Regions from separate parts of the Pantoea sp. At-9b genome, predicted to be linked through region 1. Evidence: predicted binding sites of a transcription regulator. Region 1 holds the regulator's gene; each other region holds the start of a gene.
The links. The regulator Fur, encoded in region 1, represses iron uptake genes when iron is present. The targets are predictions, from matches to a motif close to ATAATAATGAGAACNACTATCAA.

Region 1 (8,103 bases):
AGTATCGCGACGCGCTGCTGCGGCAGTTCCCGCAGGCACATGCGCATGTCATCAGTGGCGCGGGCCACTGGGTTCATGCCGAAAAGCCTGAGGCGGTTTTACGCGCAGTTCGCCGTTTTTTTGTACTGTAAAAGCAAAAGCTTGCCGTAAACCGTTTAAGGTTGGCGTCGCAAGGAGTGCTGGAGTATGATGTCGCGCTAAAAATTTGCCCCGGATGATTTTTTCGCCGAGGCAGGGGCCGATAATGTATAAATTGCGCAGCGCCTTTCCGCCGTTCGCGCCCACTCAGTTTTACAAAAAATGGCAAAAGAACAAACTGACCGTACCACGCTCGATCTCTTCGCGGATGAGCGACGTCCTGGTCGCCCTAAAACCAGTCCGCTTACGCGTGACGAACAGTTGCGCATTAACAAGCGTAACCAGCTAAAACGTGACAAAGTGCGTGGTCTGCGTCGCGTGGAGCTGAAAATGAGTAGTGAGGCGGTTGACGCGCTCAATACACTGGCAGAGCAGCAAAACATCAGCCGTAGCGAATTGATTGAACAAATGCTGCTGGCGCAACTCAAACTGTCGTAACTCGCGCAGACCGCACGCAGGAACAAAAGTCACGGCTTTACAAGTTCCGCCACTTTGCCCGGTCTGCTATCATTCGCTTAACTGTGCATTCAACTCCTAATCAGGATTTAAGAGGTTACTTAACTCATGGCAATCGTAGGCATTTTCTTCGGCAGCGATACCGGCAATACTGAAAACATTGCAAAAATGATCCAGAAACAACTGGGTAAAGATGTGGCCGAAGTGCATGACATTGCCAAGAGCACCAAAGAAGATCTCGAAGCATTCGATATCCTGCTGCTGGGCATTCCGACCTGGTACTACGGCGAAGCGCAATGTGACTGGGATGATTTCTTCCCGACGCTGGAAGAGATTGATTTCAATGGAAAACTGGTTGCATTGTTTGGCTGTGGTGACCAGGAAGACTATGCTGAATACTTCTGTGATGCGATGGGCACCATCCGCGATATCATCGAGCCTAACGGTGCGGTGATTGTTGGCCACTGGCCGACTGAAGGTTACCATTTCGAAGCGTCTAAAGGCCTGGCAGATGACAAACACTTCCTGGGTCTGGCTATCGACGAAGATCGTCAGCCTGAACTGACCAACGAACGTGTTGATAAGTGGGTGAAACAGATTTTCGATGAGCTGCAATTGAAAGAGATCATCGAAGCCTGATCCCCTGCCCTCCTCAATGTGGGCGCTGGCTCACATTGAGTTAAAGGAATTTCCTATAAAAATAATAGCTACTGTTTTTTAACTTTTTCCCGCAATTCTGTAGAATACCCATAACGGTCATCCGCTTATTCCTCTGGCATCAGAATGAGGCTGAGTGAAATGGAAACAAAGACCTGCATGATCCCCGCCGGCGTTAGAGACACTTTTCCTTACAGCCACTGGTGATTTTCAGGATATTCCCTTGGTTTTCATTTCACTGCTTGAGTTCTATAATGAGACGCAAATGAGAATGCGCGTGATCGACATTCAAGGCCCTGCGCCGCAAGTGACTAGCTAAGTAACAGGACAATATCCGCATGACTGACAACAACTCCGCATTGAAGAAGGCTGGCCTGAAAGTCACGCTCCCCAGACTGAAAATTCTGGAAGTGCTTCAGGAACCCGAATGCCATCACGTCAGCGCGGAAGATTTGTACAAACGCCTGATCGACATGGGCGAAGAGATTGGTCTGGCAACGGTTTATCGCGTTCTTAACCAGTTTGATGACGCGGGAATCGTCACCCGCCATAACTTCGAGGGTGGTAAATCCGTCTTTGAACTGACGCAGCAGCATCATCATGACCATCTGATCTGCCTGGATTGTGGCAAAGTGATTGAATTCAGTGATGAATCCATTGAAACCCGTCAGCGTGAAATCGCCACACGTCATGGTATCAAACTGACCAACCACAGCCTGTATTTATACGGCCACTGTGCGTTGGGAGACTGCCGCGAAGACGAGACGCTCCACGACAAGCAATAAAATGTGCTATGCAGTATGAAAAAACCGGTGCCTGAGCACCGGTTTTTTTATGGCTGAATCACAGCACCAGCGTTTCTTGTAAATAACGCCAGCGCGGAATTGAGGTACTGCAATCCAATACCGCCAGCGAGATGCGGCTCTGGTTGGTGCCGTTCATCATTTGCAATTCACGATACTGAATCGTCACTTCCTTGCTTTGCTGCGAAATGATGGCATGTTCGCTGGTGGCAATACGCATCCCCTCACGCTGACCACGCAACTGGCGGAACAACACTTCCAGCGCATTGACGTCCAACTGCTTGCCCTGCGGCGTCACCATTTTGAAATCCGGGTGGAAGTGTGACAGAAACAATTCAATGCTGTCATCGGTGCTATCTGACTGATTAAAAATACGTTCGATAAGTTGATGTAATACCACCACGCTGTGTTTGGCTTCCTGAGCGAGACTTGTCATTTTTTTTCCTTTATAACCCGCGGAGCAACGTCTGAGAGCGCATAGCCTACCTGAAAAAAAGTTTTTAACACTCGCAAATGGATTAATTCTGTTAAAGTCAGATTAGTTGCAAATCCCGGTAACAAGCACGTTTCACAACTCGCAGCATAAAAGATGGCTAACCCTGAATTACGGCCAATAAAAAAGGGCGATCTCTCGCCCTTTTATCAGGATATGGGGAAAACGACAAAAAGGATTAATCGCCGATTTTCGCCCAGGTATCACGCAAGCCGACAGTACGGTTAAATACCAGCTTAGAGGGCTGCGAATACACGCTATCCGCGCAAAAATAACCTTCACGCTCAAACTGGTAAGGCGCCAGCGCTGCGGCATCGCGCAAGCCTGGCTCAACAAAACCTTGTTTGATGTCCAGCGAATTCGGGTTGATGGTGGTGAGGAAATCCTCCGCCGCACCCGGGTTCGGTACACTGAACAGGCGATCGTACAGACGGAATTCCGCAGGCAGCGCATGGATCGCCGAAACCCAGTGGATCACGCCTTTCACTTTACGGCCATCAGCCGGATCTTTGCTCAGGGTATCAACGTCGCAGGTACAGTAGATGCAGGTGATATTGCCTTCATCATCTTTCGCCACGCGCTCAGCACGGATCACGTAAGCATTACGCAGACGGACTTCTTTGCCCAGCACCAGACGTTTGTATTGCTTGTTGGCTTCTTCACGGAAATCCGCGCGATCGATCCACACCTCACGGCTGAACGGCACTTCACGCGTCCCCATCTCCGGTTTGTTCGGATGGTTCGGCATGGTGATGATCTCTTCATGACCCGCAGGCAGGTTTTCAATCACCACTTTCAACGGATCCAGCACCGCCATCGCGCGCGGCGCATTCTCATTGAGATCGTCACGGATACATGACTCCAGCGAGGCCATCTCAACGATGTTGTCCTGTTTGGTGACACCGATACGCAGGCAGAACTCGCGAATTGACGCGGCGCTGTAACCACGACGACGCAGACCGGACACGGTCAACATACGCGGGTCATCCCAGCCTTCTACCACCTTCTCACTCACCAGCTGTGTCAGTTTACGCTTCGACATTACCGCGTATTCCAGATTCAGACGTGAGAATTCGTACTGACGTGGATGCACCGGAATGCTGATGTTGTCCAGCACCCAGTCATACAGACGACGGTTATCCTGGAACTCCAGCGTACACAGCGAATGGGTAATGCCTTCCAGCGCATCGGAGATGCAGTGGGTAAAATCGTACATCGGATAGATGCACCATTTGTTGCCCGTCTGATGGTGTTCAGCAAACTTAATGCGATACAACACCGGATCGCGCATCACGATAAAGTTTGACGCCATATCGATTTTGGCACGCAGGCAGGCTTTACCTTCTTCAAAACCACCGGCACGCATTTTTTCAAACAGCGCGAGGTTCTCTTCTGGCGTGCGATCGCGGAACGGACTATTTTTACCCGGCGCAGTCAGCGTGCCACGGTATTCGCGGATCTCTTCAGCCGATAACTCATCAACATAGGCCAGGCCTTTGTTGATCAGATCAACCGCGTAGCTGTACAGCTGGTCGAAATAGTCTGAGGAGTAACAAACGTCTCCGCTCCATTCAAAGCCCAGCCATTGCACGTCGCGCTTGATGGACTCGACGAACTCCATATCTTCTTTCACCGGGTTGGTGTCGTCGAAGCGCAGATTGCACTGCCCCTGGTAATCTTGTGCGATACCAAAGTTCAGACAGATCGATTTCGCATGGCCAATATGCAGGTAACCATTGGGCTCAGGCGGGAAACGGGTATGCACGCTGTTGTGCTTACCGCTCGCCAAATCTTCGTCGATAATCTGACGAATAAAGTTCGTTGGGCGGGCTTCAGCCTCACTCATCTCAAAATCCTCAAATACAATACGGGTGATTTGTCCTGGAAAGTAACGGAGTATGATCCACAAAGCGTAGGAGGGAAACAACCGTTTGTTGGTCGTTTTAAAACAAAAAAGGCAGGAATCGCTTCCTGCCTTTGGGGTTTAGCACAAGGACTTAGCCTTTCACCTCATACAGACGGGTTTCACCGGCGACCACTGACCCGCTGGCCAGCAGGTTGAGGCCGGCAAAATCATCGCTGTTGCTGACCACGACCGGGCTAATCATTGAACGGGCATGGGCGTTGAGGAAGTCCAGATCCATCTCCAACACTGGCTGACCGGCAACTACTGTCGCGCCCTCTTCCACCAGACGCGAGAAGCCTTTACCTTCCAGCGCCACGGTATCCAGACCCATGTGCACCACGATCTCAACACCGTTATCGCTTTCCAGACAGAAGGCGTGGTTGGTATTGAAGATTTTCACGATAGTACCGGCAATCGGTGCCACCACGGTTTTACCGGTGGGTTTGATCGCCAGGCCATCACCAACGGCTTTGCTGGCAAAAGCTTCATCCGGTACGGCATCCAGGGCCACCACTTCACCGCTGACCGGGGCCACCAGCGTGGCGATTACGCCTTTTTCGCTGTTCAACACCGCTTGCGGCTGTGGAGCAACAGGCTGTGGTGCGACAGGCGCGGCAGCCGTAGCCGCAACCGGACCTTTGGTCAGGACGGCTTTCATGGCTGAAGCGATGCTTTCGGCCTGGGTACCCACGATGATCTGCACGCTCTGCTTGTTGAGACGGATAATGCCGGATGCGCCAAGGCGTTTCGCCACGCTGTCATTCACCTGCGCGGCGTCTTTCACGTTCAGACGCAGACGGGTGATACAGGCATCGATATTGGTCAGGTTTTCTGAACCACCAATGGCACCGATGTAACGACGTGCCAGCGATTCCGTCTGGCTTTCGCCGCTGCCGCTGTGGTCAACGTTGACATCATAACCGTCGGTTTCATCATCCGCAGCCAGCTCGCGGCCCGGCGTCATCAGGTTGAATTTCTGAATAGTGAAACGGAACACCACGTAGTAGATGGCAAAGAACACCAGACCTTGTGGGATCAGCATCCACCAATGCACCGCCAGCGGGTTACGCGTTGACAGCACCATATCCACCAGACCGGCACTGAAACCAAAGCCCGCAATCCAGTGCATGCTCGCCGCGATAAAGACCGAAAGACCGGTCAGCAGGGCGTGGATGACATACAGCACCGGTGCCACGAACATGAAGGAGAATTCCAGCGGTTCAGTAATCCCGGTAAAGAACGCCGCAAAAGCCGCCGCCAGCATAATACCGCCCACTTTGGCGCGATTTTCCGGACGCGCGCAGTGGTAAATCGCCAGCGCCGCCCCCGGCAGACCGAACATCATGATCGGGAAGAAGCCCGCCTGATAGCGACCGGTGATACCGGGGATACCGCTGCCATTAGCGATGGACTGTGCACCACCGAGGAATTTCGGAATGTCGTTAATGCCAGCCACGTCGAACCAGAACACGGAGTTCAACGCGTGATGCAGGCCAACGGGGATCAGCAGACGGTTGAAGAAGGCATACACCCCTGCGCCGACAGATCCGAGTTTCTGAATGCTTTCACCAAAGCTGACCAGGCCATTAAACACCACCGGCCAGATATACATCAGAATGAAGGCGATAAGGATCATCAGGAAGGAGACCAGGATCGGCACCAAACGACGGCCGCTGAAGAACGACAGCGCCTTGGGCAGCTCCACGTGGCTGAAGCGGTTATAGACCTCTGCCGAGATAATCCCCACCAGGATACCCACAAACTGGTTTTCGATTTTGCCGAAAGCAGCAGGCACCTGATCCAATGGGATTTTCTGAATCATTGACACCGCAGCCGGTGAACACAGTGTGGTCACCACAAGGAAACCAACGAAGCCGGTCAGCGCCGCAGCGCCGTCTTTATCTTTTGACATGCCATAGGCGACACCGATGGCGAACAGCACTGACATATGTTCAATGATCGCGGCACCGGATTTGATTAACAGCGCGGCCAGAGCGTTACCTGCCCCCCAGCTGTCCGGATCAATCCAGTACCCCACCCCCATCAAAATTGCCGCTGCCGGCAGGGTCGCTACCGGCACCATAAGCGCTCGGCCGACCTTTTGCAGATATCCTAAAATACTCACCTTATTCTCCCCCTTTGAGACTGGCGTTTTGCCGTAGTGCGGGTTGATTTTATTATCCCGGCACCCGGTAGCTTAGATGACACTTTTCACCACGAGGCGAAGTGTAGAGATAAATTAATTCGCCTCGCAAATTAAAACCACAACAACTGTGACTTTTATCACCAAAAATGACGTTTTCACCCCCGTACCGCTAGCCTTCACCCCAAACTTATTTTATGATGAAAAATATCAGGACGCACTTTTCCCCGTATGATTGTGCTTAAACGGATTACGCTTAAGAACGGTCTGTAGAGAAAACGGCGACCCCACTTTTCCAATCTTTAACTGAGGTGAAGACATGAGACTGATCCCTTTAGCCACACCTACCCAGGTGGGTAAATGGGCCGCGCGCCATATTGTTAACCGCATTAATGCGTTTAATCCTGGCCCAGATCGTCCCTTCGTGCTAGGTCTGCCTACCGGTGGCACCCCACTGGAAGCGTACAAGCACCTGATTGAGATGCATAAAGCGGGCCAGGTTAGTTTCAAACATGTGGTCACTTTTAACATGGATGAATACGTTGGCCTGCCAAAAGAGCATCCGGAAAGTTACCACAGTTTTATGTATCGTAATTTTTTCGATCACGTTGATATCCAACCAGAAAATATCAATCTTCTGAATGGCAATGCGGAGGATATTGACGCAGAATGTCGTCAGTACGAAGAGAAGATCCGCGCCCTGGGTAAAATCCATCTGTTTATGGGTGGCGTGGGCAATGATGGTCACATTGCCTTTAATGAACCTGCCTCCTCGCTTGCATCCCGTACCCGTATCAAAACGTTGACACACGAGACCCGTCTCGCCAATTCCCGTTTCTTTAACGGCGATGTTGATCAGGTGCCAAAATATGCTCTGACCGTGGGTGTCGGTACGCTGCTGGATGCAGAAGAAGTGATGATTCTGGTTACCGGTCATGTTAAAGCCCAGGCGTTGCAGGCGGCGGTTGAAGGTAACGTTAACCATATGTGGACCATCAGCTGCCTGCAGCTGCATGCGAAATCGGTCGTGGTTTGTGACGAACCCGCCACCATGGAACTGAAAGTGAAAACCGTGAAATATTTCCGCGAAATGGAAGCGGAAAATATGAAAGGTGTGTAAGACCACGTTGTAAAAAACCTGCTGCCGTAGTGCAGCGGGCTTAGCCGGGAGAGAAAGACGATGTACGCATTAGTTAACGGCCGGATTTTTACCGGTCACGAAATTCTGGACAATCATGCGGTAGTGATTGCCGATGGCCTGATTGAGCGCGTCTGCCCACGCGACGCGCTGGATGCCACCCTGCCGCAACAGGATGTTGCGGGTGCGTTTATCGCTCCCGGTTTTATCGATTTACAGCTCAACGGCTGCGGCGGCGTGCAATTTAACGATGATATCGATGCATTGAGCGTGGAAACGCTGGAAATTATGCAGCGCGCCAATGAGAAATCGGGCTGCACCAGCTACCTGCCAACCTTGATCACCAGCACGGATGAATTGATGCAGCGT
Region 2 (8,103 bases), on a different replicon from region 1:
AACGTCCCGACCACGACTTCTTTCGCCATAATACCTGTCACCAAGCCCACCGTGGCCTGCCAGTTATCTTGGGTGATGCCAATGGGGAATAAGGCCGGAGTAATGACTCTGCTTGCTGCAGCCAGCGCGGAATCATTGATGCTATCAACAGTACGGCCGTTTAATGAAAAGCTACTCAGCACACCAATCAACATACTGACTAGAATAATCACCTTGCCAGCACGCACGATGAACATTTTCAGACGCTGCCAGGTCTGAATAAGCAAACTTTTGAGGTGAGGCCGATGGTAGACCGGTAACTCCATAATGAACGGCGTAGCTTCACCGTGTAACAATGTATGTTTTAAAAGCAATCCGGTTCCAACCGCCACCACAATACCTAACAAATATAAAGAGAATACGAGGCTGGCGCTGTGCGCACCGAAAAAAGCAGCGGCAAATACCGCAAAGATTGCCAGCCGTGCGCCGCAGGACATAAAGGGTGCGATCAAAACAGTAATCAAGCGTTCACGAGCGGTGTCCAATGTGCGGGCACCCATGACAGCCGGCACATTACAGCCAAAACCCACAATCAGAGGCACAAAGGACTTGCCCGGCAGTCCAAGAGACTGCATTAAGCGATCCATAACAAAAGCAGCGCGTGCCATGTAACCGGAATCCTCAAGGAAAGAAAGAAACAGATACATCATGCCAATCTGTGGAATGATAGGTAGCACCGTGTTGATCCCGGCACCGATGCCCTGCGCCAGAAATACGGTTAGCCACTCCGGTAAATGCAAGCTGTAACCCAGCCATTGCACGCCATGAATAAACAGCGCCACAGAACCGCCATCAAAGATCGGTTGTAAAGCGGCACCGATATTAATCGACAAAACAAACATCAGGTACATCACGCCGAGAAAAAGCGGAATACCAGCCCAACGATTAAGCATGATGTTATCGAGCTTATCGGTAAAGCGACTCGGTTTACTTTGCTGAATATTGCTGATGGCCGCACACAAGGCGGTTATAGCATGATAGCGAGAATCAACAATATCCATCGCGGGGTCGCCACCTGCAGCCCGGGTAAGCTCTTCCAGATGCGGTATTACCTCCGGGCAGAGTTTCTGGCTATTGATATCCCCTTCCAACAGTTGTAGCGCCAGCCAGCGCTGCTTTTGTGCCGAAATACTTGACGGCATAATTGTGCACAAGCGGGAAATCACTCCCTCCACCACCTCCGAATAACGATCGAGCCTCATAAATTGCCAGTGATGACCACTATCGATAAGTTCCTTGAGTTGAGTTATTCCTTCACCGCGCGTCGACGTGAGCGAAACAACCGGGCACCCCAAACGGTGCGACAATTCCAGGGCGTCGATATTAATATGTTGGCTGGTAGCAATGTCCTGCATATTTAGAGCAATGATGCAGGGTATACCGAGTTCGAGCAATTGCAGGGTGAGAAACAGGTTACTTTCCAGATTTGATGCATCAACAACATTGATCAACAGATCAGCGTGATCATTGAACAAATACTGACAGGCGATACTTTCATCAATCGAGCTATCCGTTGACAGTGTCGTAAGTGAACGAGTTCCGGGTAGGTCAATCAAACGAACATCTGTATGCGGAGTAAAAAACTGCCCCTCTTTGCGCTCTACAGTCACTCCTGCCCAGTTGCCTACTCGCTGTCTGGCACCTGTCAGCTGATTAAATAAGGTCGTTTTTCCTGTGTTGGGATTGCCGATCAGACCAATGGTTAGTTGCTTCATGACTCCACCTCCTCTAGCAACAACGAGGACAGATCGCTGGATCTAACCGCCAGACTAACGCGACGAGTGCGAATTTGCACCGGGTCTCCCAGAGGCGCGACCCGGATCACCTCAATCAAAGATCCGGGAAGCATTCCCAAGGTTAGCAATTTTTGCCGCCAGCTTGGGTTAATCGAAGCTCGGTAACCCACAATGCGCCAGATGTTTCGCTTTTTTAGATGCATAACTTTAGCCAGTCTGTTTTTCAGGAGGAAGCGATTATATAAATGATAAGCATTCCCATAATTTGATCTGAGACGTCGTTATTGCGAGCAATCGGGGTCTAACTTCAATATTGGATTAACGAAGGGCTGATTACTGAGCCAGTATCAGATTCAAATGTAAGTCTTCCCTGCTTACCGGAAGGCATTTCATCCAAGCTCTTTACCTTACTAGGCATCCTGCTTGTAGAGCATAAGTGACGGCGTCACAATATAAGTTGAGTAGCAGTAATTGGGATTAGATGAGCAACTCACTTCATCTCATCAAGTATCTTCCGGTTGCATTTTACTCCCCACAGCTTATGTATAAGCTGTGGGGAGTAAAATGCCTTTCTCATTCAACCTAAGCTGTAGTCAGAAGTGTATTCAAAAGAACTGCATAAGCTATAGCATGTTCACATAAGCTATAGTCAGGATGAAGTGGTTTATCTTTTCTCACATGTAAAGTTAGCGAATACTAACACCATTTTAAATCAATAAGATAAATGTAAGCGGTCACCAGGGTAGTTATAGAATATAAGCTATAGTCAGTCGATTACTTTCTTCAGTCTATATAAGCTATAGAGAGTAAAAGGTGTGTTATAGCTTCCGTTTGATAATCGGTAGTGCGCAGTTTTACGGCCGCCATACGCTTCAGGAGCATTGGAGTAAGCCCTTCTGACGCATTTGATGCCTTCCATCATAAGCTATAGTGAGCAAACTTACTCACTACAGCTTATTGTATAAACTGTAGTGAGTGATCATATAAGCTATAGGGAGTACTGTTACCAACCCTATACTGAAAAGACGTCTAATAATAGGAGATAAATCAGCAGGTTAAAGTGTGAGATAAGCTATAGGGAGTTGGCAGGAAGGCAACATAAGCTGTAGTGAGTTGCTACTCACTACAGCTTATAACTTCATTTTCCTTTGAAGAGCTTCTCGAGGTCAGCCATGGAAATTCCTAATTTATTCAATAGATTGAGTTTTTCCTGAAGCTCAGCATCAACCGGTTCTGCAGGTGTGACGGGCACTGGCGGTTGTGGGTTTTCAGCACTCTCGTTCTTCGGCGCTTTCAGCTTTGGCCGGCGATAATGCACATGAAAATAGATGCTACGCCCCCGCTGAACCTCAGAGTAATCGAGATAACCAATCTCCTTAAGTTGCTCCATCGCCCGTCGTACCGTCTGGTTTTGCGAAAAAACGGGTGACTTGAGATTCAACCTGTCACGCAAGCGAGCCAGAGAGATGGGAGCGGGATTCCTCGGCAGGCTTTCGATATACGTATATAGCGCCTGGGCTGATTCCCGGCGTTTCAGAACATTGATCGCTTTAAGCTGTAAAAGTACTTTACGATCAAACTCATATAGCTCAAACAGCTTAGGATCCGCCTGCAAAATCACGATATCCTTTTTGGTATCGTAATAAGCTGACTGCACTAAATGGGTGATGTATTCCTTACTATCTTCACCCATATTGCTGGCGAAGGAGATAGTTGTCGCCGCGATACGCTTTAAAGACGGGCTAATACGCTCTCTGAGCTTCTTAGAGGAACGACTGGAGGGGATACCGCAGAGTTTGGCAAATTCGACGAAAGGAAGCTGTACCTTGTCTCCGATGACTTTATGCTTGGCAAAGGAATGAATGATCCCGACCCATGTCTTGAAATCATTATCCATATCAAGTCGTGGACCCACGATCTCAACTTTATCGAACCCCTCGGCCTTAGCCAGAGACAGTCGGGTTAATTCCTCCGTCGCATCTGTCGTCGAGAAGGTTTTATTTTTACTATTTTTCAGTGACTTAAGAGTAGGAACAAATACGCCGAGCCTCATCAACGCAACCGGTTGAACGGTATTATTCGCGTTCGGCGTTAGCGTGATCACCTCACCTGTATTTTTGTCCGTTTCTTCAAACAGTTTTTTGAGGTCAAGATTTTCGCTGTCCACAGGCTTTCTCGCGGTTTCGATGATGATCGATAAAGGATCGAGACATCTGGATTTGTGAATGACAGAACAACAACTCACGTAATGTGAGCCTAATTGCATGAAGATAAGCAGGAAAAACTATCCACAGCAAAATCCATCTTCAGTGCGGTTGACTCACTATAGCTTATGTCGTTTTCTAACTACAGCTTAGATTTAGCATTCTATAGCTTATTGTAATCTGCCTATAGTTTATAATTTACTTTCTATAGCTTATGCAATACCCCTATGAGACCAGAACTGGTGCGGCCTGCCGCGATCAGGGATCTATTTGGGATCTATATGGGATCTAAATTGGATCTAAATTATTGGGATCTGGGCAGTGGATAAGTGGATATCTTGCTGACTGCTTTGAGTAATCTTGCCGTTAATACGAGGAAATCCCAGTCAAAACCGTCTTGCAGGAAGAGCAAATGTTCCTGTCTGTGCGGATCAGCATTGAGATATCATCATCTGATAGAAACAAATGACATCCCGCAATGCGATGACATGCTTTCTGCTTCAATTGGCTTTTATGAGTTGTAAGGGTCAGGCAACATACTCAAGCGCCGAGATAGCCTTCGTACTCCTCTGTATGGCATGCAGGTTCAAATGCTGGGTTTTCCCCTCTCTTGCTCCTGATAAATCGATACGTCGCTCTACAGCGTCTTCACATCGTGTTCTAAAAATTAATCAGGCTGTTGGTCAGGACTTAACGCAAAGGAAGAAGGATCAAACGGAGTTACAATGTCACAACGTAGTTATAATCTTATTAAGATAATAACTACGTATTTAATAAATAATTATTGCAATTTTGCTTTACTAATCAACAATGAGATCTCTTCGTCGGAGAAACGTTCCAGACCGAGAATCGCTGCACGAACGATATCGGAACGGTTTACCCGCGTACCACCAGCAAGAATTTCATTACGTATGCGATTATCAATCTCGCTAAGATTTTCATCAGTGAAAGAAATGCTAACCGGTTTTGCTTTAGCCTTCTTCACTGGCTCAGCTCCGGCTGTTTTCGTCTCTGAAGGAACGGCTGTTGATAATGCGGCTGTTCCTCCATTAATAAAGTTGTTTTCTTTTTCTGTTGTTACGCCGGATCGGTTTCTCATAGGATGACCTCTTGGATCAGTCTCTCAACTTCATCTTTTGCTTTGCTGTTTTCTGTCTCGTAGATAGTCATGGATTCAGCCCAGGCATCACGATGTGCTTTACGATCACAAATGCGGGTTACCGCCAGTTTCATTTGCGGAAAATCTTCCAGGACTTGTGCCGCTTCATTACCTTCATTCACAAACATATTGGTGGGGGTCATGTTGAGCACCAGGTAACCTTTTACTTCCTCATTGAAATCTTTCGCGGCAGTAAACACTGAACAGGTATGCGGCACAACATCGAGGTCCATCTGTGAGGGACGTAGTGGAGAGATGAAGACATCAGCAGCCATCAGGCCACTGCGCATCTCCGCGCTATCGCGTCCGGCGCAGTCAGCAATGATATAATCATAGGATTTTGCATGTTCTTTGAGCATTGCTTTGATATTACCGGAGGCACCGGTGACTGGGATATGCGGCAGTGATTCCGGCCGATTGTTGTACCACGTCAGCACTGATTTTTGGTCATCGGCATCTACAATCAACACCCGGTAGCCACGAGAGAGTAAACCAGCGGCAATGGAAACGGCCAACGTGCTTTTGCCTACCCCACCCTTCTGGCTACCTAAAACGATAATCATTGATGACCTCCATAGATGTCGTTCAAACAGAATTGACCTTATTTGGTTATCTTAACAAGATACCTGAATAACAACAAGACAAGATATTATCTTGTTAAGATTGGATTGGATCATAATATTATTTAGCAAAATCATGATATTTATGTATTGATATCATGTTAACTTATCAAGATATTATGTTTTTTGTGTGATATTATCTTAACAACTTGTTATATTTTGCAGTCAACCGATGCCACGTTTTGAGTCAGAGAATAGAGTTTATTGAGTCGTCATCTTCACGAAGGTGCTGACTAGAGACCAGAACATAATGGGCTTCGCAACGATGTCATGTCGTTTTTGCCAAGCGATAACTTCGCACCAGCATCGCTCTTTGCCCGGATGTTCAAAGCACTTCAGCTGTTTCATCTCTGGCATTCATTCTTAAATACGCGATGACAAAAATGCCCTTTTGTTGTTATCTTACTATCTTGTTAAGATGGTATCATGTTATGCCATGCTGATGTTTCGTGCGTGCGAATTATGTTGTACTAACTTCATAAGTTGTTATCTTAACTTCTTAACTTCTTAACTTCTTAACTTCTTAACTTCTTAACTTCTTAACTTCTTAACTTCTTAACTTCTTAACTTCTTAACTTCTTGATTCGTGTCACCCTCGGCATCGCTGCACAATCCATCCTGCCGATGCCTAAAGATGACAATTCGGGTGCTGAGTTGATAAGCACTATTGAGGATGGCTAATCAGAACGGCAAATGGTTTAATTTCTTACTAGGAAATTATCATAACAACTTAATAAAAAAATAATGTTATGATGTTAAGATATGTTGATACCAACATATTAAGAGGCTAAAGTAATATCTTATTAAGTTGTTGGCGTGATTTTCCCTGCCTGTCCTGGATGCCTGTTGTTCAGGTGAGCGTATGGCAAAGCGCGAAAGATGAGTGAACATCAGAAGGGAAGACGAGACTTCAAAGTAGTTGTCTTGTTATGATGTTGTTAGATTATCTTATTAAGATATCAAAATGTTAAGTTAACCGTGAGAAGAGGGATGTATTAAGATGCTATCTTAATATGATAATTATTTAACAGGATAACATCTTACTTGCTAACTGCTATGTCATGCCAAATTGCATTGGCATCGAATCAGACGTAGAAAAGAGGTCGTGAGGATAACCGCACCGGTTAACACCAGTGCGGTTCAGGTCTATCAGAAGCCAAAATTAACCCGCACCATTATCATCTGCGATCAGGTTTGTTGCTGGCCCAGCCCAGGGTTCCCTGATAAGCGATGCCTGGCGTAATGTGGTGAGGCAACAGGAAGTCCATTCCGACTCCGAGCGAAAGCAGTTTCCTACTCTGTGCATAGAGCGGCATAACCCACACGTGCACTGCCGTCGTCGTTCAATATGACCCTGTAAATTCAGGTAGCCCTAGGTAGCCGGTACAGCGTGATGGCCACGGAGACCCGCACTGGAAACAACCTGGGAAGAGGTTTGCGGTGCAAAGGCAAGGTTAAATGCACCCACTCCAATTCTGCATAGCCATCAAGCCAGGTGCGATAATATTGCACACCCGCATAAGGAGAAATCAGACTATCCGCTGTACGGAACTCATAACCGGAAGGCAGGGAGCCAAGTGCCTGATTCACAACCGCGACACTTGTCACCGAACCCATAATTGTCAGAGGGATCGCATTATTCGTGCTGCCGAAATTGATGGATAACACCTGGCGGTGTATCCGTCTGGCTTATTAATCATGCGGGCGCAGCACAGTAAAACTCGCTCGTAGTGGTGCGATTTAACGCGCTGTTTTCAGCAATTTTATAAAAGGGCTGTGATACAGTCGTTTCCTATAAATACTCCTATCACTTGCACAAACTCATCACGACATGACAACACATCATAAACTTGCTGTAATGCACTGGGGCACATATCGCGTTTCCACAACTGAAGGCGCTCTGACGGGCATAGAACCGGTCGAATGGGATCGTAACCCCTCCGCCATTGGCCAGTCACTGGTTGGTGCGGTCGATGGCGCAAGCCGTATCCGTCGTCCCGCCGTCCGTCTCGGCTATCTTCAACATGGGCGCGGTGCACGCCAGGGGCGCGGTAAAGAACCCTTTGTCGAGGTGAGCTGGGAAACCGCACTGGCGCTGGTGGCTGATGAACTCACCAGGGTGAAACAGACGCATGGCAATCAGGCGTTTTATGCCGGGTCTTATGGCTGGTCCAGCGCCGGACGTTTTCACCACGCCCAAAGCCAGTTGCACCGTTTTTTCAATCAGCTGGGTGGCTATACCGACAGCACCAATACCTACAGCCTGGCGGCAGCCGAGCGGTTGCTACCTCACATCATCGGTGAATTAGATGTGTTGCAAAAGCAACACACTCACTGGTCTTCGC
Region 3 (8,103 bases), 660 kb from region 1:
TGGGCGGCCATTCATTGCTGGCGATGCGCCTTGCCGCGCAACTACGCCGTGAACTCCAGCAACCGGTGTCAGTCGGGCAGATTATGGTCGCCTCCACCGTGGAAAAACTGGCTGCATTGCTGAGTGATGAGCAGTCACACCAGCAGGCCGGTTTCGAGGCGGTACTGCCGTTGCGCCAGGGCAGCGGACCGAATCTGTTCTGCTTCCATCCGGCCTCCGGTTTTGCCTGGCAATTCAGTATCCTGCAACGCTACCTGGAGGCGCGCTGGTCGTTGATCGGTATTCAGTCGCCGGACACCACCAGCCCGCTGAATCACAGCCTGCATCTGGACGAGGTGTGCGAAGCCCATCTGCGCACGTTGCGCGAGGTGCAACCGCACGGACCTTACTATTTCCTCGGTTATTCGCTCGGCGGCACGCTGGCGCAGGGAATTGCGGCACGCCTGGCAGCGTCCGGTGAAGAGGTGGCCTTCCTCGGTTTGCTCGATACCTGGCCGCCAGAAACGCAGAACTGGGATGAAAAACGCGGCGAGAATGTGCTGGATCCGGCGGTGCTGGACGAAGTGAACCGCGAGCGCGAGCAGTTTATCGCCGCGCAGCGGCATCAGGCGGGGGAAGAGATGCAGGCGATGTTTGACACCATCGAAGCCAACTACGCCAGTTCAGTACGTTTGCTGGCGACCGCACGCAGCGCCCGCTTTAGTGGTCGCGCCACATTGTTCCTCGCGCAGCAGACGCAACAGCCAGGCCAGGATGCGCGCCGCGCCTGGGCACCCTATGTGAGCGAGCTGGAGGTGTGGCCGATGGATTGCGCCCACGTCGACATCATTTCACCGAAGATGTTTGAGCAGATTGGCCCGTTGTTGCAGCGGCTACTGAGCGAACTGTGATCCAGAATGTAGGGCGCGATAAATCGCGCCGCTACAACATGTTATGTTTTTGGCCGCCCCAGCGGCACAATCATGGGCGTGTGTGCCACCGGGTCTTCCACAATCACGCAGCGCAAACCATACACCTGCTCAATCAGTGCGGGCGTGACAATCTCTGCCGGTTTCCCTTCCGCAATAATCCGGCCATGGCGCATGGCAATCAGGTGCGTGGCGTAACGACAGGCATGATTCAGGTCATGCAGGACCACCACCAACGAGCGACCGTGCTGTTGATTGAGATCCTGCATCAATTCCAGCAATTCAATCTGATGGGTGATATCCAGCCAGGTCGTCGGCTCGTCCAGTAACAACAGCGGCGTTTGCTGCGCCAGCACCATCGCAATCCATACGCGCTGGCGCTGACCACCCGACAAGGTATCCACCTGTTGATCGGCGAGATCCGAGACGCCGGTTGCCAGCATCGCCTGCTGTACCGCCTGCTCATCTTCAGCGCGCCAGCGGCCAAACAGCGCCTGATGTGGATAGCGTCCACGCGCCACCAGCTCAGTCACGCTGATGCCAGCGGGTGCGTTAGAACTTTGTGGCAACAGGCCAAGACGGCGTGCCACTTCTTTCGTGGGATAGCGTGCAATGGCTTCCCCATCCAAAAACACCTGACCTTTCAACGGCGTATTCAGACGACTCAGGGTGCGTAGCAGGGTTGATTTGCCGCAGGCGTTCGGGCCGATAATCACCGTCAGCTCCCCTTCCGGTATCGCCACCGACAAATTTTCTGCCACCACTTTTTTGTCGTAACCCAGCGTCAACCCTTCGCCATAAAGACGGCTGGAGATTTCGGTCATTGGCGTCGTGCCTCCCGCACCAGTAAAGCAATCAGATAAAGGCCGCCGAGGCTGACGGTAATCACGCCCACCGGCAATTGATAAGGCAGGAACAGATGCTGCGCGGCGAAATCGGCAGCGATCAGCAACAGCGCACCACACAGCGCCGCCAGCGGCATGCCGCCACCGAGGCGACGCGCAATCTGCGGTGCGAGGAGCGCCACAAAGGAGATCGGGCCGACCAGCGCCGTGGAGGCGGCGATCAGCACCACCCCCAGCAGCATCAGCCACAGACGGCTACGCTCCACCGGCACGCCGAGGGCGCTGGCGGTATCATCGCCCATCTCCAGCAAACGCATGCGCCGTGCCAGCAACGCCACCAACAGCAGCGCCACCAGCAACGCGGCGATCACCGGCGGCGTCTTGTTCCAGGTGATACCGTTAAGCGTACCGGCGCTCCACAAACCGGCACTGAGGGCCGCATCCAGTGAGGCACTGATAATCAACCAACTGTTCAGCCCCATTAACAGCGCGCGCACGCTGATGCCGACGATAATCAAACGGAAGGTTTCCACACCGTTGCGCCAGGCAAACAAGTAGACCAACGCGGCAGTGGCAATGCCACCGATCAATGCGGCCATCGTGATCGCTGAGGCGCTCTGGTTGAACAGCACCAGCGCCACCAGCACGCCGCTGTAGGCTCCAGTGTTAAAGCCAAGGATATCCGGGCTACCCAACGGATTACGTAGCAAGGACTGGAAAATCGCACCACTTACGCCCAGCGCGGCACCAATCAGCAACGCCATCAGTACTCGTGGTAAACGCCACTCCAGCACGATCAGTTTGACATTGCTGGCACCCTGTCCCAGCAGCACCTGCCAGATTTGTTCCCCACTGAGCGGTAAGGTTCCCCGCGTCATTGCCAGGAATGCGATCAACCCACAACCCAGCAGTAGCCAGCAGGTATGAAACATGACGCGTCGGGTCATACCGCACCCCGCGCGAGTTTGCGGCGCACCAACACAATCAACATCGGTGCACCCAGCATGGCGGTCACAATGGAGACGCGCAGTTCACCGGGCACCAGCAGGCGGCCAATAATATCCGCTGTCAGCAGCAGGATCGGCGTCACCAGTGCGGTCGCAGGCAGCAGCCAGCGATGGTCATTCCCCACCAGCCAGCGCGCCAGATGCGGTGTCATCAACCCGACAAACGCAATCGGTCCGACCGCAGCGGTTGCGGCACCACATAGCAAGGCAATCGCCAGCAGCCCCAGCAACTGAGTGCGTGCCACGCGCGTACCCAGCGCCGTTGCCATATCGCCGCCCATACTCAGGCTGTTTAACGCCTGCGACAGACATAAAGCCACCACGCTGCCCAGTGCGACGGCTGGCCATAGGGTGCGTAGACTGGTGAAGCTGCGGATATCCAGCGAGCCGCTATGCCAGAAACGCAGGTGGTCATAAATGTCAGGATTGAGCAGCGAGATACCCGACGTCAGCCCCTCCAGTACCGCGCTTAACGCCACGCCCGCCAAGGTTAAACGCACCGGATTGACGCGTCCTCCGCCAATCGCACCGGTCATCGACACCAGTAATGAGGCCAGCAGCGCACCGCTAAACGCAAAAGCGAGCCATTCGGCTGGGGTATGCGCGTTAAACCACGCCATGCCCAGTACCACGGCGAAACTGGCTCCGGCATTGACCCCGAGGATACCGGGGTCAGCCAGCGGGTTACGCGTCAGGCTTTGCATTAGCGCCCCGGCCAGCCCCAGTGCCACTCCCGCCAGTAAACCGGCCAGGGTTCGCGGCAAACGCGCCTCGCGCACGATAACGCAATCGGCACTACCACAGGTGGTGGTAACAGCATGATAAACATCGGAAAGAGAAATGGATTGCGCACCCAGCATTAGACTGAGGGCAATAAGAAGCACCAGCAGCATCCCTGATCCTGCAAGTGCACGAGTCTGGTACATAGCGTTATGAACCTTCAACTTATACCTTTCATCCTTCAAACTGTAGGTGCGTTGGCTGCGCTCGCTCACCCCGGTCACTTACTTCAGTAAGCTCCCGAGGATTCACTCTTTTGCCGCCTTCCTACAGCTCGAATGATTTGGGTATATCAACGTAATCGCGTGCGTAGGATAAATGTGATAATGATATTTGTTATCGTTATTACTCGTATTTGTCTATGTTATCATGACTCGCCTCGCGAAAGATGAGGAAAATTGGTGCAAAAAGGCGAAGAAATGAACAAACCCTCCCACTTTATCGATCTCTCTCTGCTTAAATCCCACCCGGCGTTTCGCGCGGTATTTATCGCCCGTTTTATCTCGATTGTCGCACTCGGCATGCTGGCTGTTGCGGTGCCGGTACAAATTCAACAGATGACAGCATCGTCCCTGTTGGTCGGACTCGGCGTCACGGTGGCCGCCTGCGGCATGTTTATCGGTTTGCTCACCGGCGGGGTGTTGGCCGATCGTTATGAACGGAAAAAATTGATTTTACTGGCGCGTTCCACCTGTGGGCTGGGTTTTGTCGGGCTGGCAATAAATGCCGCACTGCCTGAGCCTTCGCTGGCTGCGGTTTATCTGTTGGGGTTGTGGGATGGCTTTTTCGGTGCGATTGGCGTCACCGCGTTGCTGGCCGCAACACCGGCGCTGGTGGGACGCGAAAACCTGATGCAGGCTGGCGCGATCACCATGCTGTCGGTGCGCTTCGGCTCTATTCTGTCACCGGCCATTGCTGGCATGGTGATTGCCAGCGGCGGCGTGGTGTGGAACTTCGCCCTCGCAGCGCTGGGAACCTTGCTGACCGTACTGACCTTGCTCAAACTGCCGCTGCTGCCTCCCCCGCCCCAACCACGTGAACATCCCGTAAAGTCGCTGGTAACCGGTGTGCAATTTCTGTTTACCACCCCGCTGGTCGGCATGGCGGCGTTAATCGGCGCGCTGGTCACGCTGGCCAGCGCGATTCGCGTGTTGTATCCGGCACTGGCACCACATTGGGAGGTCAGTGCCGATCGGCTGGGATTGATGTTCTCGGCGGTGCCGCTGGGGGCCGCGATCGGCGCCTTGACCAGTGGTCGCTTAGCGCACGCCGCACGTCCTGGTTTATTGATTCTCAGTAGCGCCATCGCGTCTTTTCTGGCACTCGGGCTGTTTGGCCTGATGCCGAATTTTGCCCTCGCGCTGCTCTGCCTGGTGGCTTTCGGTTACTTCAGCTCAATCACCAGCCTGGTGCAGTACACCCTGATTCAGGCATTAACTCCCGATGCACTGCTGGGACGTATTAACAGCCTATGGACGGCACAAAACGTTACCGGAGATGCGCTGGGCGCAGCGCTGATTGGCGGGATAGGCACTTGGTTGTTACCCCAGCAGGCCGCCGCGGTGTTTGGCTTCGCTGCTACCCTGCTGGGCATGCTGATGTGGTTAGTGATGGGACGTTTACGTCACTATCAACCGCCAGCCGCTACGCTGGCGGAACAGACATCATGACTTCACAAACAGTGTTTCCAGGCGAGCCAGCAGGTTGCTGGCGCTGAAGTAGTCGAGGCGGAAGCTATCAACACCCAGTGCATAAACCTGCTGCTGCGTGACGGCGGCGTTTTGTGCGAGGAACGGATTGCTCAGCACCGACTGGCGGGTTTTGTCATCGGCGGCAAATAACAGGAAGCTGTGTCCGGTCAGGCCGCTGGCGACATTTTCACCCGCGAGCTGAATGATGTCCTTACGCTGTCCCATGCTGTGGCTTTGCTGAATATTGGCCGGTGGCAGCGCCAGGGTGAAGCCCAACTGCTGCAACAATTTGCCCTGGGCCGATTCGGCGGTCCAGAGATTCACCGCACGTCCATCGCCATTCCACACCATGGCGGAAACCGGCTGCGGCGGTAATTTGATGGCTTTTTTCAGCGCCGCCTGACGATCGGCAAAGGCTTTAATATGCTGCGCCGCCTCGGTTTCATGGCCGGTGGCGTCACCCAGCAAGGTCATCAGGTCTTGCCAGCTTTTATCGTCGTAGTTGATCACCAGCGTCGGCGCAATGGCAGAAAGCTGACTCACCAGTTTGATAGCGGAATCATTCCCGGTGGCACTGACGATGATCAGATCCGGCGCTTCGGCGGCGATCGCTTCAGCGCTGGGTTCGCCAATATAGAGACGTTTTACGCCGCGCTGTTTTGCCACCTCGCCCCACTGACGGAAAAAGCCCTGATCGTCAGACAGGCGGCTGTTGGGCACGGTGGCACCGGATGCAATCACCGGCGCATCAATCGCCAGCAGGGAGCCGGTCAGCGTGACGCTGGTTGAGACGATACGCTGGGGCGCTTTGGTTAACGTCACCACGCCCTGCTCAGTCTGAATTTTGCGCGGCCAGCCCTGTTCGGCACGCGCGAGGCCACTGAAAGCCTGTAAAATGAACAACAGGACAACTGTGCCCCATAAACCGCATTTATTCATAAGTTTTCATCCACCATTTAGCTTATTTCGGCCTTCGGCGTAAACGCCGGAAAACGCTTAAAGATAAGGGAGCACCCGCGAATTGTTTGACTCTTTAGGCCATTCGACGTAGGTTACAGGGCCATAATAAAAATGATAATCATTCTTAATAATCTTATCATTTATAGGTGAAAATTATGGTGGAATCCTCCACGTTTGAAAATGCCTGGCTGAAGGATTTTTCCGCTCTTTGCCGCGGATTCCTGTTCACATCCCCCTGGCAGAGCCTGGTTACTCAAGGTTGTTACACCACCCTGACCGAACCGGTTCAGGATGCTGCCGCGTTGGACGGTGATTTTCAGCAACAGCTGCGCCAGCATTTTGCTGCGGCGAAAAAGCAGGGGATCGCGAAGCCCATTCTGGTCGGTGCCATCCCGTTTGATGTCAGCCAACCTGCTGCCTTGTTTATTCCTGAGTCCCATCAGACCTTTAAGCGTGCGGATTTGCTGGCCGCATTACCGACTGAACTGAGCGCCCTGCCCGCGGTACGGCGTCGTGCGGCGGTACCGGATCATGACGTCTTTACCAACATGGTGGCCGATGCGGTGGCAGCCACCCAACGCGGCGAGCTCGACAAAGTGGTCCTGTCGCGTTTGATGGATATCGTGACGGAGCAGCCCGTAGATAGCGCGGCGCTGATGCAGCGGGTGATAGCGCAAAACCCCAACAGCTACCATTTCCATCTGCCGTTGCCGCAGGGTGGTGTACTGCTGGGTGCCAGCCCGGAACTGATGCTGCGTAAACAGGGGCGTGATTTCAGCTCTTGTCCTCTCGCCGGTTCCGCACGTCGCGATAGCGATAGCCAAACCGACCGCGCAGCCGGCGAAACCCTGATGAACTCCAGTAAAGATCGGCACGAACATCAGCTGGTCACCGATGCGATGCGCAGCACGCTGCAACCGCGCAGCCGTCTGCTGTCGGTGCCGACGGTGCCTTCGCTTCTCACCACCTCAACGTTATGGCATCTCGCCACGCAGATTGATGGTGAAGTGCAGGACACGCGCGAAAATGCCTTGTCCCTCGCCTGCCTGCTGCATCCCACTCCGGCGCTCAGCGGTTTCCCGCATCAGCAGGCGCTACAGCTGATTCAACAGCTGGAACCGTTCGATCGTCAGCTATTTGGCGGCATCGTCGGCTGGTGTGATGACGAAGGCAACGGCGAATGGGTCGTCACCATCCGTTGCGGTACGGTACACGACACCCGCGTGCGCCTGTTCGCCGGTGCCGGGATTGTGGCCGACTCTCAACCCGAATCAGAATGGCGCGAAACTGGCGTGAAACTGGACACCATGTTGCGCGCTTTTGGACTGCAATAAAGGAAACACCATGAGTATTCCCTATAACCGCTGGCCTGACGATCTCGCCGCACGTTACCGTGAAAAAGGCTATTGGCTCGACGTGCCAATGACTGACATCCTGGCGCGTCAGCAGCAGAATGACGCGATCGCGGTGATCGACGGCGAACGCCAAATCAGCTACCGCGAAATGCATCAGCTGACCGACAATCTGGCGGCAGCGTTGCAACGTCGCGGTTTGAAAACCGGCGATACCGCGCTGGTACAGCTCGGCAACGTGGCGGATTTCTATCTGACCCTGTTTGCCTTATTTAAAATCGGCGTGGCCCCCGTCAATGCCCTTTTCAGCCATCAGCGAACCGAAATGACCGCCTACGCGGCACAGATTGAACCGGTGCTGCTGATTGCCGATCGTACCCATCCGCTGTTCGCGGATGACAGCTTTATCGATGTGCTGTGCCGCAACCATCCCTCATTGCAGCAAGTGATTCTGCGCAATGACAGCCAAGCGGAAAACACCCTGGAAGCGCTGCTGGCAGAAAAAGCGGGCGATTTTAGCCCGACGCCCAGCGCCGGTGATGAAGTGGCCTTCTTCCAGC
Region 4 (8,103 bases), on a different replicon from region 1:
TTGTGAAGTCCTGATGCCGTGGGGCGCGCCGATTGGTTCCGGGCAGGGGCTGCGTAACATTGAAGGCCTGCGGGCCATGCGCGCCTGGTTCAGCGATGTTCCGCTGATTATCGATGCCGGTATCGGTGCGCCATCGCAGGCGGCGCAGGCGATGGAGCTGGGCTTTGATGCCATTCTGCTCAATACCGCAGTGGCAAAAGCGGGCGATCCAGTGCGGATGGCCGGGGCATTCCGCCAGGCAATCGAAGCCGGCAACGCCGCGTACCACGGGGGGCTGATGGAGCGGCGCGATATGGCTGCCGCCTCCACGCCGATCTTTGGTCTGGCGACCTTTGGCGGGGGACAGTAACGATGGATCGCTATCAACGTCAGATGATGTTGCCGGAAATCGGCGAGCAGGGCCAGCAGCGACTGAGCCAGGCGCGCGTGTTAGTGGTGGGGGCGGGTGGGCTGGGTTCCACGCTGCTACCGCTGTTGGTCGGGGCGGGCGTCGGTTATATCCGGCTGTACGACGACGATGACGTGGCACTGCATAATCTGCACCGACAAACCTTGTTTGATATGCAGGACGTGGCACAGCCGAAAGTCACCAGCGCACAACGCGCGTTGCTGCGGCGTAACCCGCTGGTGCGCGTGGAGCCGCTGCCGCTGCCGTTGACCGCCAGCAATGTGCAGCAGGCACTGCATAACATTGATCTGGTGATCGACGCAGCAGATAACTTCGCCGTGACGTATCAACTGTCAGACGCTTGCCATCCGCTCGGTATCCCGCTGATCAGCGCATCGGTGCTGGGGCGACAGGGTTATGTCGGCGGATTTTGCGCATCGGCCCCCAGCTACCGTGCGGTGTTCCCGCGTTTACCTGGCAGTGCTGCCAATTGCAACACCGCAGGGGTGATGGGACCGGCTGTCGCCGCGTTGGGCGCGTTGCAGGCGCAGATGGCACTCAGCGTGCTGTTGGGATTGGCACCGTCGCCGCTGGGTTGTCTGGTCAACTGCGACTTTGTGCACTGGCATTTTCGCCAGTTCCGTTTTGATGGTGCAGGAGAGCCGGATCAACCCGGCGTGCCCTTTATTGATGCCCGGTTACTCACCGCCGAGGATTGTATTGTCGAATTGCGTAGCCGTGAAGAAGCACCGGTCAGCGTGGCAGCCTGGGCGCAACGTATTTTGCCGCAGCAACTTGATGCGTGGCAGCCACCGGTTAACCAGCGCATTGTGCTGGTGTGCGCCAGCGGTATTCGTGCTGCCCAGGCTGCCACCGCGCTGGCGCAGCGTGGCTGTACCCGACTGGCCATCCTCGCGGCCAACCGACCATGAGCCAGGACATTACGCTACAGGATCTCAGCTTTGGCTGGGGAGGGCATCCGCTCTGTCAGCACCTCAATCTGCGCTTCCGCGGCGGTAAAACCACGGTGCTCCTCGGGCGCAGCGGCATTGGCAAAAGCACGTTGCTGCGCTTAGTAGCCGGTTTGCTCCAGCCGCAGCAGGGGGCTATTCGTGGCATTAGCGACAGCGTGGCGTGGATGGGACAGCAGGACTTGCTCTATCCGTGGCTGTCGGTGCAGGACAACGTGATGCTGGTGGCGCGCTTGAACGGAGAGAAGCCGGATCGCGCACGGGCCATGCATCTGCTGGAACAGGTCAAACTGGCCAGCGTGGCTCAGGCCACACCCGATACGCTTTCCGGCGGTATGCGGCAACGCGTGGCGCTGGCGCGCACCCTGTACGCCGGGCGTGATGTGGTGCTGATGGATGAACCCTTCGCCACCCTGGATGTGATGACCAAACTCAGCCTGCAAACCCTGACGGCAACCCTGCTACAGGGAAAAACCGTGCTGCTGGTGACGCATGATCCGCTGGAAGCCTGCCGCATGGCGGATGACATTTTGCTGCTGAGCGGTCAGCCGTTGTGCATCGAAACCTGGCCGGTACCGGGTGGCGCGGCACCGCGCAGACTCGATGATCCCGGCCTGTTGCAGGCGCAAGGCCAACTGTTTACCCGATTGAATCAAGATGAAGAAAAATCTGTTTAGCGCCGTCTATTTACTCGCGGTGTTGTTAAGTGCCTGGCTGCTGGCGCGCCACAGTGGCGTACCGAACTTCCTGCTGCCCGCACCGCAGGCGGTGCTGGCGGCGCTATGGCTGCATCGCGCACTGTTATGGCATCACCTGTTGTTCACGCTGGCGGAAATTGTACTGGCGTTGCTGCTGGGGGTGGGTGCCGGCATCGTTCTTGCGGTGTTGATGGCGGGCAGCCCGACGGTGCGGCGCTTGCTGTTTCCACTGGTCACCGCCAGCCAGGCGATCCCGGTGTTTGCGCTGGCCCCGCTGCTGGTGCTGTGGCTGGGATTTGGCATCGCATCAAAAGTGGTGGTGGCGGCATTGATCCTGTTCTTCCCGCTGTGCCTCTCGTTGTTTGATGGCCTGTGCCGCACGCCCCCCGGTTGGATCGAGCTGGCGCAAACGCTCAACGCTTCCCGTTTGCGCCTGTTCTGGCAGGTACGCTGGCCCGCCGCGCTGCCGCAATTTTTCTCCGGCTTACAGATGGCGGTGGTGCTGGCACCGATTGGCGTAGTGATTGGCGAATGGGTCGGAGCCAGCGAAGGGCTGGGCTACCTGATGATGCAGTCCAACGCCCGGCTGGAAACCGCCACCAGCTTTGCCGCGTTGTTGTTGTTACTGATTCTGGCGCTGCTGTTATCTGGCAGCGTCGCTCTGCTACGTAAAAAAACTCTCTGGCACTCAACATAAGGATGCATTTTGAAAAAGCTCGGTACGGTGATGACCGCTCTGCTGTTGTTGGCGACCTCCAGCGTTGCCCAGGCGAACGAAAAAGTTCGCCTGCTGCTCGACTGGTTCGTGAACCCGAATCATGCGGCCATTTTTGCCGCGCAATATAGCGGCGCGTTTAAAAAAGAGGGGCTGGATGTGGAGATGATCGCCCCGGCTGACTCCGCCTCAGTGCCACTGCTGCTGGCGGCCGGTAAAGCGGATCTGGCGATCAGCTATCAACCGCAGCTCTATACGCTGGTGGACAAAGACGTCCCGGTCATCCGCGTGGGCACGCTGATCAATCAGCCGCTGAATACCTTGACCAGCGTCTCCGGTGATATCCATTCACTCAAGGACTTTGCCGGGAAATCACTCGGTTATGCGATTCCGGGCTTTGAGGATGTGGCTATTCGCAACATGCTGAAATCACAAGGTGTTGATCCGGATTCGGTTAAACTGATCAACCTGAATATGGATGCCGTGTCGGCGCTGCTGACGCACAAAATTGACGGCGCAATGACGGTGTACCGCAACTATGAGTTGCTGGACCTGAAAGACAAAGGGGCGAAGCCGGTGGTGTTTAAACCGGAAGATTTTGGCGTACCGGCCTATGACGAGTTGATCATCCTGGCGAATCAGAAAACGGCGGCGCAGGATAAGCGCATCCCGGCATTTCTGCGCGGTCTGGATGCGGGTGTCGCCTGGCTGCGTGCCCATCCTGACCAGGCGTGGCAGGCATTTATTAAACAATACCCGGAGCTGAATACACCTCTTAATCATCAGGGCTGGCTGGCAACGTTGCCGTATTTTGCCAGCCACAGTGCCACGCTGGATACCCAGCGTTATCAGGCATTTGCCGCATATATGAAGGCGAATGGATTGATTCAGCAGGTGGCACCGATGACGCGTTATTCGTTGTAGTCCGTACACCGGTTGACCCTCATCCGCAGGCGGGTGAGGGCAGTCCTGATTTATCTTGCACCGTCAGATTTTATTGATAATGATATCCATTCTCAATATAACAACATGGATTATCTGATGCGTTCTCTGGGCCTGATCGTTACCCTTCTGTTGATTTGTCTGCACAGCGCGCACGCCAACTGGCCGCGTACACTGCAAACCCCGCTCGGGCCGTTTACCCTACAGCATTTACCCAAACGCATTGTTTCTACCAGCGTGACGTTGACGGGGACGCTGTTAGCCATCGACGCACCTGTAGTGGGTTCCGGTGCCACCAGCCGCAACAGTACCGTGGCCGACGCGCAGGGTTTTTTCACCCAATGGGGAGCGGTGGCGCAGGCACGTCATGTTAAACCGCTGTATATCGGCCAGCCCGATGCGGAAACCATCGCAGCTCAAAACCCTGACTTGATCATCATCGCTGCGACCGGTGGCGATTCGGCATTGCGTTTGTATGACCAACTTTCCGCTATCGCGCCGGTGTTGGTAGTGGATTACGGTGATAAAAGCTGGCAGGCGCTGACGTTGCAACTGGGCAGCATAACCGGGCATGAGGAGGATGCGCGGCGGGTGATTGCGCAGTTTAATCAACGCGTGGCAACACTGCGCGCCACAATCAGTCTGCCGCCGCAACCCACCTCGGCACTGGTATATTACGAAGATGGGCGTGGTATGAACCTGTGGACTGCGGCATCGGCGCAGGGGGCGTTGTTGACCGAACTCGGTTTCACGCTGGCGCAACCACCGGCGGGCTTTCAGGGCAGCACCAGCATGGGAAAGCGTCATGATATCATTCAGTTGAACGGCGAAAACATGGCCGCAGGTGTCACCGGCAACAGCCTGCTACTGTTCGCGGCGGATGATGGCACGGTAGCACAGCTGATGAAGAATCCGTTTCTTGCCCACTTGACGGCGATACAGCAGCGTGCAGTGTTTGCCATGGGTAACGACACCTTTCGCCTCGACTTTTACAGCGCCAGCAATCTGCTAAACCACATCGAACGGCAATTCCGTACTGAGAAAGTCCGCCAGTAGCCAGCGGCAGCCATCGATCAAACCGCCGCGCCAGCACAGCGCATCGTGCCCGCCGTTGTAGCGCCGAAAATGCACGTGGTGCCCGGCCTGTTGCAGGGCGGGCAGCAGTTGCTGATTGACATACAACATGTCCGGCTCACGGTCACCCACCTCCTGAAAAATGGTTAATCTGCCCGTTGGCAAGGTTCCCTGTTGCAGTCGCTGCCAGAGCCACCCCGGGGGATGCTGATCTGCCTGTTCAGGTTTGAGGATGTAGTCCAGATTGGGCCACCAGAACGAACCGGATTGCGTCAGGATGCGGCCAAAGCGTTGCGGCCAGTGCAGCCCGGCATACAACGCTGCCAACCCGCCATAGCTCTGTCCTGCCACCAGCGTGCGATCGCCCTGATCGCTGAAGGCAACCTGTTGACGTGCCAACGGAATCAGTTCCCGGATGACCGCTTGCCAGAACCCTTCATTACAAGGCAGTTCAGCTTCGCGCTGCTGGCCATCAATGGCATCAATAAACAGCCAGCAGGCCGGGGGAAGCCGTCCGGCGCGGGTTTCTGCGTCGATCGCGCTAAAAATCGGCTGCCCGTGCACCCAGTTTTGTCCGTCAAGCAGGATAACCAGCGGCCGCTGCGTGGCTGGGTGACTCTCCCCGCTGGTGTACAGCCAGACGTTGCGGGTGATGCCCAACAAACGACTCTGCCAGTGCAGGCCATGCAAGGTGGGTGGTGTGTTATCGCTTTGTCCGTTATCAAACGCTTGCCAGGCTGACTGGTCAGGTGCGCTGGGCATGTGAGCGTTACTGAGCGCTACCCGGCGGCTACCGCGCAATGGCTGGTGCGGATTAAGCGGATCCGCCTGGGCCAGCGGCATCAGCGAGATCCACCAGGCGCGTTGTTGCTGGCGGCGCATCTCATCATCACCGCTGAATGCCGGTGGCAAGTGTGGCGTGGTGATGGGGATCAGGCTGTAGCTGCCACGCCAGTCAGTATCAATCCGTGTTGACCAGTGCCAAACATCACTGCTGCCCACCCGCGTCAGACTTTGCGGTGAGGTGCTGTGATGATCCGTGACGCCATTGATATCGATATACACCTGTCTGGTGTCAGCCTGCGTATCACGCCAGAAATAATGCATGCGAATCAGACCCTCTTCGGCGTTTTCCCGTATCGGGGTGCCGATTTGACGGATGCGCTGCCACCAGCTTTCCTCGCCGAAATCGGCCTGCGCCAGCAGGGATGACACACTGCCAGCGGCCAGACAGGCGTGCGCTTCATGAAACATTTCGCAATGACTCTCCATAAAGTCGTCATAGTCTTTACAATATAAAACGTAATGCAAATGCTATTGATAACAATTTACATTTGCAATATGATTTTTTCGTCCAATAAACCCGCTATTTTTCAGGTAATTATTCTATTACCTGTCTCAGGGCAGGGGATCAGGGCCATCAAATACTGATGATAATAATGTTTCAATCCGTTTCGGCCTTGGCTGTGAAGCGAAGGTTGAAGTGCGGGTTATTTCAATGACAAGGCAGTTTGAAATAAAGAGATGGCAACTATGTTTTTTAATGCAAGAAAACCGTCAATACCTGCTGTGGCCCTACCGTTCCGATTTTCCCCACTCTGGTTATCACTGGCCGCAACCTTACCGATGGCATCGGTTGCCTTCAGCGCAATGGCCGAAGAAACCTTAACCGTTAACGCCGATGTCCGCGAAGGTGTGGCAGCACCGCTGCCCGGCTACGTGGCGAAAGAGAGTGCCTCCGGCACCAAAACCGCTACCCCGCTGCGTAAAACTCCGCAATCGATTTCGGTGATCACCCGTGATCAGATGGATGATCAGGCGGCGGCCTCGGTTGCCGATGCGCTGAGCTACACCAGCGGCGTACTGACCAACTATCGCGGTAACTCCAACCGCAATGATGAAATCATCTCACGCGGCTTCCGCTATGCGCCGAAGTTCCTTGATGGCCTGAGCTACGGGCTGTCCGGTCAGGCTGGCGCGGCGGGGCAGATTGACCCCTGGTTGCTGGAGCGTGTGGAAATGGTGCACGGTCCGGCCTCGGTGCTTTATGGTCAGGTGAATCCCGGTGGGCTGATCAACATGACCAGCAAACGCCCGACAGCGGAAAGTATTCACAAGATCCAACTCAGCAGTGGCAACCAGCATTATGGCGAGGCGGCATTTGATTTTGGCGGCAAGCTGAACGATGACAATACCTTGTTCTATCGTCTCAACGGCCTCGCCAGCACCAAACATGAGTTTGTGCGTGATAACAAACAACAGCGTATCGCGATCGCGCCAGCACTGACCTGGCTGCCCAATGCTGATACCAGCTTTACCTTGCTGACCCTGTATCAGAACGAACCGAAGGCGGGGTATCGTAACTTCCTGCCCGCCAGCGGGACGGTGTTTAAGACCAGCGCCGGGTACATTCCTTATGATTTTAATGTCAGCGACCCGAGCTTTAACGAAGCGAAACGCGAGCAGACATCGGTCGGCTATATTTTTGAACATAATGTTAATGATGCCATCAGCTTCACGCAGAACCTGCGTTTCAGCGACATGGACGAGTCCTATAAATATCTGGTCTACACCTGGGATGCAGACAACGACCATTCGATTAACCGTCGTCCACAGCATGACAAAATCAAGTCCCAGGAGCTGGGGATTGATAACCAACTGAAAGCACAGTTTGATAGCGGCGAACTGGGTCATACCGTGCTGGCCGGGCTGGATTACAAATGGAGCGATGTTGACAGCAAACTGTGGCGTGACAGTGGCGACCAGTACATCCTCGACTGGGCAAACCCGACGCGTATCACCATTGATGAAAGCGATCTGGCGCTGGTGACCAGCACACGTAAGAAACTCGACCAGGTTGGGGTTTATGTGCAGGACCAACTGGAGTGGGACAACTGGAATCTGCTGCTATCCGGGCGTCATGACTGGAGTGAAGTACGCACGCAGGATCGAATCGAAGGCACGGATACCCAGCAAAATGACAGCAAGTTTACCGGTCGGGCGGGGCTGCTTTATGCCTTTGACAACGGTATCTCGCCTTATATCAGCTACAGCACCTCATTTGAGCCGAACCTCAACACGGGCGCGCCTGGCACGGATGCGTTTAAACCGACCACCGGTGAACAGACCGAAGTTGGCGTGAAGTATCAGCCTGTCGGGCTGGATGCGGTGTTCACCGTGTCGGCATTCGATATTACCCAGAAGAACATCTCCTCCTATAACAGCGAAATCGGTTATTACGAAGAGATCGGCAAGGTGCGTTCGAAAGGGATTGAGACCGAAGCCCATGCACAGATTACCCCGGAAATTAAACTG

Region 2: a site for Fur is predicted at 2,021-2,043, ahead of feoA (ferrous iron transporter A). Genes of this name have one in related genera too.
Region 3: a site for Fur is predicted at 6,297-6,319, ahead of PAT9B_RS02485 (isochorismate synthase). Genes of this name have one in related genera too.
Region 4: a site for Fur is predicted at 3,770-3,792, ahead of fepB (Fe2+-enterobactin ABC transporter substrate-binding protein). Genes of this name have one in related genera too.

Annotation. Positions count from the first base shown of each region.
Region 1 covers NC_014837.1:1,227,626-1,235,728, reverse strand. The annotation lists gene ybfF (esterase) at 1-131, shown strand, start outside; gene ybfE (LexA regulated protein) at 301-576, shown strand; gene fldA (flavodoxin FldA) at 703-1,233, shown strand; gene fur (ferric iron uptake transcriptional regulator) at 1,590-2,036, shown strand; gene PAT9B_RS05550 (hypothetical protein) at 2,095-2,490, opposite strand; gene glnS (glutamine--tRNA ligase) at 2,726-4,393, opposite strand; gene nagE (N-acetylglucosamine-specific PTS transporter subunit IIBC) at 4,545-6,572, opposite strand; gene nagB (glucosamine-6-phosphate deaminase) at 6,916-7,716, shown strand; gene nagA (N-acetylglucosamine-6-phosphate deacetylase) at 7,777-8,103, shown strand, end outside.
Region 2 covers NC_014839.1:236,580-244,682, forward strand. The annotation lists gene feoB (Fe(2+) transporter permease subunit FeoB) at 1-1,754, opposite strand, end outside; gene feoA (ferrous iron transporter A) at 1,751-1,978, opposite strand; gene PAT9B_RS25050 (RepB family plasmid replication initiator protein) at 2,914-3,912, opposite strand; gene PAT9B_RS25055 (hypothetical protein) at 4,761-5,078, opposite strand; gene PAT9B_RS25060 (ParA family plasmid-partitioning AAA ATPase) at 5,075-5,701, opposite strand; gene PAT9B_RS25065 (molybdopterin-dependent oxidoreductase) at 7,590-8,103, shown strand, end outside.
Region 3 covers NC_014837.1:563,906-572,008, reverse strand. The annotation lists gene PAT9B_RS02515 (enterobactin synthase subunit F) at 1-890, shown strand, start outside; gene PAT9B_RS02510 (ATP-binding cassette domain-containing protein) at 932-1,732, opposite strand; gene fepG (iron-enterobactin ABC transporter permease) at 1,729-2,700, opposite strand; gene fepD (Fe(3+)-siderophore ABC transporter permease) at 2,697-3,686, opposite strand; gene entS (enterobactin transporter EntS) at 3,960-5,210, shown strand; gene fepB (Fe2+-enterobactin ABC transporter substrate-binding protein) at 5,205-6,170, opposite strand; gene PAT9B_RS02485 (isochorismate synthase) at 6,347-7,525, shown strand; gene PAT9B_RS02480 ((2,3-dihydroxybenzoyl)adenylate synthase) at 7,536-8,103, shown strand, end outside.
Region 4 covers NC_014838.1:211,779-219,881, forward strand. The annotation lists gene PAT9B_RS21230 (thiazole synthase) at 1-349, shown strand, start outside; gene PAT9B_RS21235 (HesA/MoeB/ThiF family protein) at 352-1,320, shown strand; gene PAT9B_RS21240 (ABC transporter ATP-binding protein) at 1,317-2,036, shown strand; gene PAT9B_RS21245 (ABC transporter permease) at 2,017-2,754, shown strand; gene PAT9B_RS21250 (ABC transporter substrate-binding protein) at 2,764-3,696, shown strand; gene fepB (Fe2+-enterobactin ABC transporter substrate-binding protein) at 3,814-4,770, shown strand; gene fes (enterochelin esterase) at 4,723-6,042, opposite strand; gene PAT9B_RS21265 (TonB-dependent siderophore receptor) at 6,415-8,103, shown strand, end outside.